2 regions of the Aquincola sp. J276 genome follow, and region 2 is predicted to be linked to the other one. Evidence: predicted binding sites of a transcription regulator. Region 2 holds the regulator's gene; the other holds the start of a gene.
The links. Region 2 encodes FNR, which switches genes on or off when oxygen is low (the NO sensors DNR and NnrR bind a similar motif). Its sites were predicted from a motif close to TTGATNNNNATCAA; they were not measured.
Positions count from the first base shown of each region.

Region 1: a site for FNR is predicted at 1,993-2,006, ahead of LRS14_RS08550 (universal stress protein). Genes of this name have one in related genera too.

Region 1 covers NZ_JAJONC010000001.1:1,873,953-1,878,858, forward strand. The annotation lists gene LRS14_RS08540 (isopenicillin N synthase family oxygenase) at 1-327, shown strand, start outside; gene LRS14_RS08545 (NAD(P)-dependent oxidoreductase) at 338-979, opposite strand; gene LRS14_RS08550 (universal stress protein) at 1,074-1,958, opposite strand; gene trmB (tRNA (guanosine(46)-N7)-methyltransferase TrmB) at 2,080-2,772, shown strand; gene LRS14_RS08560 (glutathione S-transferase family protein) at 2,786-3,478, opposite strand; gene LRS14_RS08565 (undecaprenyl-diphosphate phosphatase) at 3,590-4,447, opposite strand; gene LRS14_RS08570 (DUF1439 domain-containing protein) at 4,550-4,906, opposite strand, start outside.
Region 2 covers NZ_JAJONC010000001.1:281,025-285,930, forward strand. The annotation lists gene LRS14_RS01335 (sulfite exporter TauE/SafE family protein) at 1-48, opposite strand, end outside; gene hemN (oxygen-independent coproporphyrinogen III oxidase) at 48-1,409, opposite strand; gene fnr (fumarate/nitrate reduction transcriptional regulator Fnr) at 1,588-2,304, shown strand; gene LRS14_RS01350 (hypothetical protein) at 2,285-2,530, opposite strand; gene LRS14_RS01355 (hypothetical protein) at 2,527-2,772, opposite strand; gene ccoG (cytochrome c oxidase accessory protein CcoG) at 2,795-4,210, opposite strand; gene ccoP (cytochrome-c oxidase, cbb3-type subunit III) at 4,217-4,906, opposite strand, start outside.

The DNA.
Region 1 (4,906 bases), 1.6 Mb from region 2:
CAGCAGGCGGGCCAGGGCGGGCTGCAGGTGCTGCCGGGCAAGGAGCACGAGAAGCAGGAGTGGACGCCGATCGAGCCGGCCGACGACGTGATCACCTGCAACATCGGCGACATGCTGATGCGCTGGAGCGACGACCAGCTCAAGTCCAACTTCCACCGGGTGAAGAACCCGCGCCCCGACGAATACCAGGGCGCGCGCTACAGCCTGGCCTTCTTCGCACAGGCCAACCGCGACGTGGTGATCCAGGGCCCGGCGAAGAAGTACGAGCCGATCACGGCGGAGGACTACCTGTACCGCCGCGTGAACGCCAACTTCGCCAAATATTGATGGGGCGGGTTCAGCTGTAGACGGTGAAGCGCTTCTGCACGTGCTTCGGCGTCTCGATCTCGTCGACGATCGCCACGGCCAGGTCGGCCACGCTGATGCCGGCGGGTTCGCCAGCCACCATCGGCACCTCGTCGCCGCCCACGCGGTAGGCGCCGGTGCGCTCGCCGGGCGCCAGGTGCACCGGCGGCGACAGGAAGGTCCAGTCGAGCGCGTTGCGGCCGCGGATGCGGTTCAGCGCCTCGCGGGCGGCCAGCGCGCCCTGCTTCCACTCGGCCGGGAACTCCGGCGTATCGATCAACTGCAGCCCCGGCGCGATGAACAGGCTGCCGGCGCCGCCGACCACCAGCACGCGCTTCAGGCCCGCGGCCTGCACGCCGTCGAGGATGGCTTCGGTGCCCTTGAGGAACAGGTCGTGGATGTCGGGCAGGCCCCAGCCGGGGTTGTAGGCGTCGATCACGGCGTCGTGGCCGGCGACGGCGGCGGCCACCTGCTGCGCGTCCAGCGCATCGGCCTTCACGGCGGTCACGCCGTCGCGGCCGGCGTACTTGCCGGTGTCGCGGGCCAGCGCGGTCACGGCATGGCCGCGGCGCAGCAGTTCATCGAGCACGGCCTTGCCGACGAAGCCGGTGCCGCCGATCAGGGCGATCTTCATGGTGCGGTTCCAAGAGGTTGCGATGGCCTCATCTTCGGCCGCGCCGTGCGCCGCCGCCAGTCAGCGGAAGCTTTCTTCACCGTGAAGCCACGCTTCACACCGGCCGCACCAGCAGCACGTCGTTCTCGATCATGTCGAGCAGCCGCTCGGCCACGCTGCCCAGCAGCATCGCGGCCAGGCCGCTGCGGCCGGCGGTGCCCAGCACCACCAGGTCCTCAGGATGCCGCCAGCCGTGCTGCTGCAGCAACAGGCCGGGGTCGCCCGAGTCCAGCCACAGCCGCAGCCGCAGCCGCACCGGCTCGGGCAGGGTGCACCCGGCGATGAAGGCGGCGGCCGCGCGGGTGGCCTGCTCCCCACCCGCGTCGCGGGCCGAGGCCAGGTCCACCCCGGCGCGCGCGGGATAGGCGGCGCCGAAGGCATGGAACAAGGTGATCGGTGCCTCTGGCCAGCCGGTGGCCGCCACTTCCAGCGCATGGCGCGAGGGCGGCGACCAGTCGCTGGCCACGATCAGCCGCGGATAGGCCCGGCGGCCGCGCTGGCGCACCACCAGCACCGGCACCGGCGAGCGCCGCACCAGCAGGTCGACCGTGGAGCCCAGCACCAGCCGGCCCAGGCCATGGGCGCGCGCGGTGCCGGTGACGATGAGGTCGCAGCGCTGCTCGTCCGCCACCTTCAGCAGCGCCGCGCCCACCGGACCATGCGCCACCTGCACGTCATAGGGCACGCCGGCTTCGCCCAGCTCGGCCTGCAGCCGGCGGCGGGCCTGTGCCTGCAGCAGCTCGGCTTCCTCGCCGGTGACGGCCAGCGGCCCTTGCGCCTGCAGCTGGCCCAGCTGCGCACGCTCCGGCACCGTGACCACCACCAGCCGGGCGCCCCATTCGCGCGCCAGCAGCACCGCGCGGTCGATGGCACGGTCGCAGCGGCTGCTGAGGTCGGTGGCCACCAGCAGGCTGCGGGGGCGGGTGAGCGGCGGTTTCATGCCTGCGATTCTGGGGTGGGTGGCGGCAGCCGGCTTGATGGCGGTCAAGCCGCGGCGCCCACCGGGCCGCCGGCCCGCTCGGCGACAATGCCGCCCCTTCGCACCTGCCCCGCCGCACGCCATGACCGACGACCAACGCCCCCGCCGACCCATCCGCAGTTTCGTGCTGCGCGCCGGGCGCATGGGCACGGGCCAGCAACGGGCGCTGGCCGAACTGGGTCCCCGGTTCCTGCTGCCCTACCAGCCCGCGCCGCTGGACTATGCGGCCGCCTTCGGCCGCAGCGCGCCGGTGGTGCTGGAGATCGGCTTCGGCATGGGCGGCGCCACCGCGCAGATCGCCGCGGCGCGGCCCGACACCGACTTCATCGGCGTGGAGGTGCACGAGCCCGGCGTGGGCGCGCTGCTCAAGCGCATCGGCGAGGAAGACCTGACCAACCTGCGCCTGGTGCAGCACGATGCGGTGGAGGTGCTGCGCGACATGATCCCGCCCGGCTCGCTGGCCGGCGTGCACATTTTCTTTCCCGACCCCTGGCACAAGAAGAAGCACCACAAGCGCCGGCTGCTGCAGCCGGCCTTCGTGGCCCGGCTGGTCCAGCACATCGCGCCGGGCGGTTACCTGCATTGCGCCACCGACTGGCAGGACTACGCGGTGCAGATGCTGGAGGTGCTGGGCGCCGAGCCGCAGCTGCGCAACACCGCGGAAGGCTACGCGCCGCGGCCCGACTACCGGCCGCTGACCAAGTTCGAGCAGCGCGGCCTGAACCTGGGCCACGGCGTGTGGGACCTGGTGTTCACCCGCGTGGCGGCGGCCTGAAGCCGCCGGCCCTTCAGCCTGCGTCGGAAGCGGACTTGCGATAGGGCTCCTCGAAGTCGATGAAGTCCTTTTCCTGCTTCGCGTCGGCCACCCAGGCGGCCACGCCGGGCGAGGCCCACAGCCGGTCCACGTAGGCGGTCAGCTCCGCCGGCAGCGGCACGCCATAGGTGATGAGGCGGCCGGCCAGGGGTGCATAGAAGGCATCGGCCGCGCTGAACTCGCCGAACAGGAAAGGCCCGCCGCTGTCGTTCAGCGCCGCGGTCCACATGCCGACGATGCGATCGAGGTTGCGCCGCACGTCGGGCTGCTCGGCCAGGATGCGCTTGCCGACCGAGGGCAGCGAGGCCTCGATGTTCTGCGGCATGTGCTGGCGCAGCGCGCCGAAGCCCGAGTGCATCTCCGCCACCAGGCTGCGCGCGCGGGCGCGGGCCTGCCGCTCACGCGGCCACACCGCATGCTGCGGAAACAGCTCGGCCACGTATTCCACGATGGCCAGCGTGTCCCACACCGCGAAGCCCTCGTCCAGCAGCACCGGCACCAGGCCCACTGGCGTGATGCGCGCCAGCTCGGTGTGGAAGGCGGCGGCCGGGTCCTGGCTGAAGCGCAGCTTCCGCTCGGTGAACGGGATGCCGAAGTGCTTGAGCAGCACCCAGGGCCGCATGGACCACGACGAATAGTTCTTGTTGCCGATGATGAGCGTGAGCATGGCGTTCCTCTCCTGTGAGGAAGCATGCTAGCGGCGGCAGGCGGGCCGCCGCGCGGGCTCAGGCATGAAATGTCCGCATCACAGTGATGCGGCCGACACGGGCCCCGACCGTCAGGCCGACCACTCCACCCAGCCGGTGTAGGCCGTGAGCAGCACGATGGCGCCGAACACGATGCGGTACCAGGCGAAGACGGTGAAGTCGTGGCTGGACACATAGCGGATCAGCCAGCGGATGCAGATCAGCGCGCTGATGAAGGCGAAGGCCAGGCCCACGGCGAACATCGGTGCGTCGGCCATGCTCAGCGCCGCACGCTCCTTCCACACCGAGTAGGCGCCGGCGCCCATCAGCGTGGGGATGCCCAGGAAGAAGCTGAACTCGGCCGCGGCCTTGCGCGAGAAGCCGAACAGCATCGCGCCGATGATGGTGGAGCCCGAGCGGCTGGTGCCGGGAATCAGCGCCAGGCACTGGATCAGGCCCACCTTCAGCGCGTCCAGGGCCGTCATGTCGTCCACCGTTTCCACCCGTGCGAGCCGGCCGCCTTCCAGGTCGCGCTCGCCGAACTGCCGGCGATGGCGCCGCTCCACCCACAGGATGATCAGGCCGCCGACGATGAAGGCCATGGCCACCGGCACCGGATGGAACAGCCGCGCCTTGATGGCGCTGCCCAGCGCCAGGCCCAGCACCACGGCCGGGATGAAGGCGATGATGACGTTGCGCGCAAAGCGCTGCGCGACGGGGTCGTGCGTGATGCCGGCCACGGTGCGGCCGAGGCGCTGCCGGTATTCCCAGATCACCGCGAACATCGCGCCGGTCTGGATGGCGATCTCGAAGACCTTGGCGCCGTTGCCGGTGAAGTCGAGCAGCGAGGCGGCGAGGATCAGATGGCCGGTCGACGAGATTGGCAGGAATTCGGTGAAGCCTTCCACCAGGCCCATCACCGCAGCCTTCACCAGCAACATCACATCCACGTAGAAGCCTCCCGCCCAGGGCGTTGGTCAAAAAAGAGCCGGCGATGATACCGGCGGGGTGATGACGGCCCGGAGGCACGCGCCGCGCGGCGCCGCCCGCCGTCAGCGGGGCGTGCTGCCCAGCGCCAGCTCGATGCCGGCCTCGGTGATGCGCACGTCGACCTGCTGCACGCCGGCCTGGCGCAGCCGCTCGGCCTGGCGTGTGGAGGCACGCCACACCATCTGGCCTTCAAGCAATTGTTCGGCCACCACCGCGGCGGCCTGCTGCACCGGCTGCGGCCACGGCCCGCCGGCATCAGCCAGCTGCAGCGAGGCCACCCGCACCTGCGCCAGCCGCAGCGTCATGTCGCCGGCGTCGAAACGCAGCATGCTGTCGGCATCCAGCAGGCCGGCGGCGGCCTTGCGGGTCAGGCGCTCGGTGGCCTGCAGCGGCCACTGCACCGCCACGCGGTTTTGCGC
Region 2 (4,906 bases):
GGCGAAGCCCAGCGCCAGTGCGCCGGCGATGAGGGCGCCGCTGCTCATCAGATCACCCGCGAGAAGCGCTCCCGCTGGCGGTCGGACTGCAGGTGGCGGTCGAACACCATGGCGATGGCGCGCACCACGTACCAGCCGGCGGGCGTGATCTGGATGGCGTCCGGGCCCAGCTCCACCAGGCCGGCTTCGGCCAGCGGTTGCAGCCGGGAGATTTCCTCGCGGAAGTGCTGCGGCACCGAGATCAGGTGCGAAAGTTCGATGGACTCGAACTCCAGCCGGCCCTGGCACATCAGCGCCATGATCACGGCGCGGCGCAGCAGGTCGTCGCGGCTGAGCGCCAGGCCGCGCTCCACCGCGAAGCGTCCCTGCGCCAGCGCGTCGTACCAGCCCTGCAGGTCCTTCGCGTTCTGGCTGTAGGAAGCGCCGATGCGGCTGATGGCCGAGGGCCCGAGGCCGATCAGGTCGCAGTCCGGCTGCGTGCTGTAGCCCTGGAAGTTGCGGTGCAGCCGGCCCTGCCGCTTGGCGATGGCCAGCGGGTCGGTGGGCCGGGCGAAGTGGTCCATGCCGATGTACACGTAGCCTGCGTCCAGGAACTGCGCCACCGCGCCTTCCAGCATCAGCACCCGGTCGGCGGCCGGTGGCAGCTCGGCGGCATGGATGCGCCGCTGCGGCTTGAAGCGTGCAGGCAGGTGGGCATAGGCATAGAGCGCGATGCGGTCGGGCTGGAGTTCGATCACCTGCGCGATGGTGGTGGCCACGCTGAGCTGGGTCTGCTGCGGCAGGCCGTAGATCAGGTCGACGTTGATGGAATTGAAGCCCAGCGCGCGGGCCGACTGCATCAGGCCGCGCACCATCTCCAGCGGCTGCACCCGGTGCACCGCCTGCTGCACGCGGGCGTCGAAGTCCTGCACGCCGAAGCTCAGCCGGTTGAAGCCCATGCCGCGCAGTGCGGCCAGGCGCTGCGCGTCCACGGTGCGCGGGTCGATCTCGATGGACAGCTCCGCCCCCGGCACGATGCGGAAGTGCGCGCGCAGCAGGTCCATCAGCTGCGCCAGTTCCTCGTCGTTCAGGAAGGTGGGCGAGCCACCGCCCAGGTGCACCTGCGAGACCGCCTGGCCGCGCCCCAGCGCATCCGAATGCAGCGCCACCTCGGCGGCCAGGGCCTGCAGAAAGGGCACTGCGCGCTCATGCCGGCGGGTGATGACCTTGTTGCAGGCGCAGTAATAGCAGACCGATTCGCAGAACGGCACGTGCACGTAGATCGACAGCGGCTGGCCCCCGCCCACGCTGGCTTCCGAGCGCAGCCGCAGCGCATTGGCATGGGCATCAGCGCCGAAAGCTTCAATAAAGCGATCAGCCGTAGGATAGGAGGTGTACCGTGGCCCCGGCACGTCGAATCGGCGCAGCAACTCGGTGTCCAGGGGGCGGTGCGAAGAGTGGTACCGATCGCGTTCATCGCATTCAACTTTGCCGGAGGACCGGCCTGGCGTGCTTGATGTGGCGCAACTGCCTGCGAGGGCGGGCGCGCAACAATCCTTGACTGAGCTCAACCAGGACGGCTAAGCAGTGAATAGCCCCACACCTACCATTCGCATCGAGCCACTCAAGGTGGCTTGCTCCAGTTGCAACCTGCGTGAGCTGTGTCTGCCGCTGGGCCTTTCTCAACCCGACCTGGAGCGCCTGGACACCCTGGTGGATGCGCGCCGCAACGTGCCGCGTGGCGCGGCGCTGTTCCGCACCGGCGATGCCTTCCATTCGCTCTACGCGGTGCGCACCGGCTTCTTCAAGACCTGCGTGTCGGCCGAGGACGGCCGCGACCAGGTCACCGGCTTCCAGATGGCCGGCGAGCTGCTGGGGCTGGACGGCATCAGCACCGACCGCCACAACTGCGATGCTGTGGCGCTGGAGGACTCGCAGGTGTGCGTGATCCCGTTCAGCGAGCTGGAGAACCTGTCGCGCGAGTTCACCGACCTGCAGCGGCAGTTCCACAAGATCATGAGCCGCGAGATCGTTCGCGACCACGGCGTGATGCTGCTGCTGGGCAGCATGCGGGCCGAGGAGCGGCTGGCCGCCTTCCTGCTCAACCTCACGCAGCGGCTGCAGTCGCGCGGCTTCTCGGCCTCGGCCCTGGTGCTGCGCATGACGCGCGAGGAGATCGGCAGCTACCTGGGCCTGAAGCTGGAGACAGTCAGCCGCACCTTCTCCAAGTTCCAGGAGGAAGGGCTGCTGGAGGTCAAGCAGCGCCATATCCGCATCGCCGATCAGGAAGGCCTGCGCAAGCTGGTCAACGCGTCGACCTGCTGAGCACCGGCTCGCCCAGCAGCTGGGTGATGGCGCCGGCGGTGGCGATCACCGCCCAGAAGATCAGGAAGGTGACGGTGTAGACCGCGCTGTGGCTCCAGCCGATCGGCTCGTGGCCGAACCAGGTGAGCGAGGCGGGGTCGACCACCGCGAACACCAGCATCTCCAGCACGCCGGCCATCACGAAGGCCGGCCAGCCGATCAGCACGGCGCGCAGCGCGAAGCTCACGGCCGGGCCTCGGGCTCGGCGGGCGCCTGCCGCGGCGCCGGGGCCGGTGCCGGCGTGTCCACCGTGAGCTGCGTGACGGCGCGCGGAATGGCCGAAGGCGCCACCACCGGGTCGGCGCCGCGCACCGCGATCACCGCGGTGGCGATGCCGGCCACCACCACCGCGGCGGGGCCGCCCACCACGAGCCATACGGCGGGCACGCGCCACCAGGGCATCACGGGTTGCACATCGAGCGATTTCATGACGGGTCCTCGGGCGCCTGTTTCAGCGCGGAACGACGAAGGTGGACTTCTCGGTGACGTCGGCCGGCAGGCTGCCTGGCTCGGACACCACCTGGAAGCGGAGAGGATGCGCGCCGCTGCCCAGCGACTGCGCGGCCTGCGGCGGCAGCTGCACCTGCAGCACGAACCAGCGGGCCTCGGCGGGCTGCAGCACCAGTGGCGCATGCTCGGCCAGCTGCGCGCCTTCGATGCCGCTGACCGCCAGCCGGTAGCGCTGCACCTCGCTGCTGGCGTTCATCAGCTGCAGCCGGTAGACGTTCTCGATGCGGCCTTCGTCGACGATGCGCGCCAGCGAGGCACGGTCGCGCACCACGTCCACCTTCAGTGGCGAGCGCTGCATCAGGCTGACGATGAACGCGCCGGAGATCAGCAGCAGCACCGCGCCATACACCAGCACCCGCGGCCGCGCGATGCGGCGCAGCAGCTGGCCGGGCGCCTGCACGTCCAGCGCCATCGCGTTCTGGGTGGCATAGCGGATCAGTCCGCGCGGCTGGTGCATCTTGTCCATCACGCCGTTGCAGGCGTCGATGCAGGCGGTGCAGGCGATGCATTCGTACTGCAGGCCGTTGCGGATGTCGATGCCGGTGGGGCATACCTGCACGCACAGGCCGCAGTCGATGCAGTCGCCCACGCCCAGGCTGGCCTTGTCGGCATCGCGGCCGCGCTTGCCACGCGGCTCGCCGCGCTTCTCGTCGTAGCTGACGATCAGCGTGTCATGGTCGAACATCGCGCTCTGGAAGCGGGCATAGGGGCACATGTACTTGCACACCTGCTCGCGCATGAAGCCGGCGTTGCCATAGGTGGCGAAGCCGTAGAACAGCACCCAGAACCACTCCCACGGCCCGAAGGTCAGCGTGAAGGCCTCGGCCCACAGCGTGCGGATGGGCGTGAAGTAGCCGACGAAGGTGAAGCCCGTCCACAGCGCGATGGCCAGCCAGATGGCGTGCTTGCCGCCCTTGCGCCACAGCTTCTCGACGTTCCAGCGGCCGGCATCGAGCTTCATGCGGGCGCCGCGCTCGCCCTCCAGCCGGTGCTCCACCCACAGGAAGATCTCGGTGTAGACCGTCTGCGGACAGGCATAGCCGCACCACAGCCGCCCGCCCACCGCGGTGAAGAAGAACAGCGCATAGGCGCTGAGGATCAGCAGCCCGGTGAGGTAGATGAAGTCCTGCGGATACAGGATCAGGTCGAAGATGTAGAAGCGCCGCGCCGCCAGGTCGAACAGCACCGCCGGGCGGCCCTCCCAGCGCAGCCAGGGCAGGCCGTAGAACAGGATCTGCGTGAACCACACCATGGCCCAGCGCCATGACGCGAACCAGCCCTTGACCGAACGCGGATAGACCTTCTTCTGGGACTCGTACAGCCACACGACACGCGTGGGCTTGGGCTGGGCGGACATGACGGATCAGGGCGCCTTGGCCACCGTGGCAGGCTGCGAGAGGTTCCACACGTAGGCGGCCAGCACGTTGATCTGCTCCGGGCTCAGCCGCGTGCCATGGGCCGGCATCACGTTGGTCTTGCCGTTGGTGATCATCGCGATGATGGCCGCCTCGCCATAGCCGTGCAGCCAGATGCGGTCGCTGAGGTTGGGCGCACCCAGCGCCGGGTTGCCCTGGCCACGCGGGCCGTGGCAGGCCGCGCAGGCGCTGAACTTGTCCTTGCCCAGGTGGGCGGCGATGGCGTCGTGCGGCGCGCCCGACAGGCTCAGCACGTACTGGGCGACGTTGCGCACGTCCTGCGAGCCGCCCACCGCCGCGGCCATCGGCGGCATCATGCCCTGGCGGCCCTGGGTGATGGTCTCGACGATCTTCTCGTGCGAGCCGCCCCACAGCCAGTCGCGGTCCGTCAGGTTGGGGAAGCCCTTGCTGCCGCGGGCATCCGCACCGTGGCAGGTGGCGCAGTTGTTGGCGAACAGCCGCTCGCCGATGCCCATGGCCTGCTCGTTGCGCGCCAGTTCCTCCACCGGCTTGCCGGTGAAGGCCGCATACACCGGGGCCGCGGCCTCGCGGGCCTTGGCCTTCTCGGCATCCAGCTGGCCGGCGCTGGACCAGCCCAGCGTGCCCTGGTGGCTGCCCAGGCCCGGATAGGTGGTCAG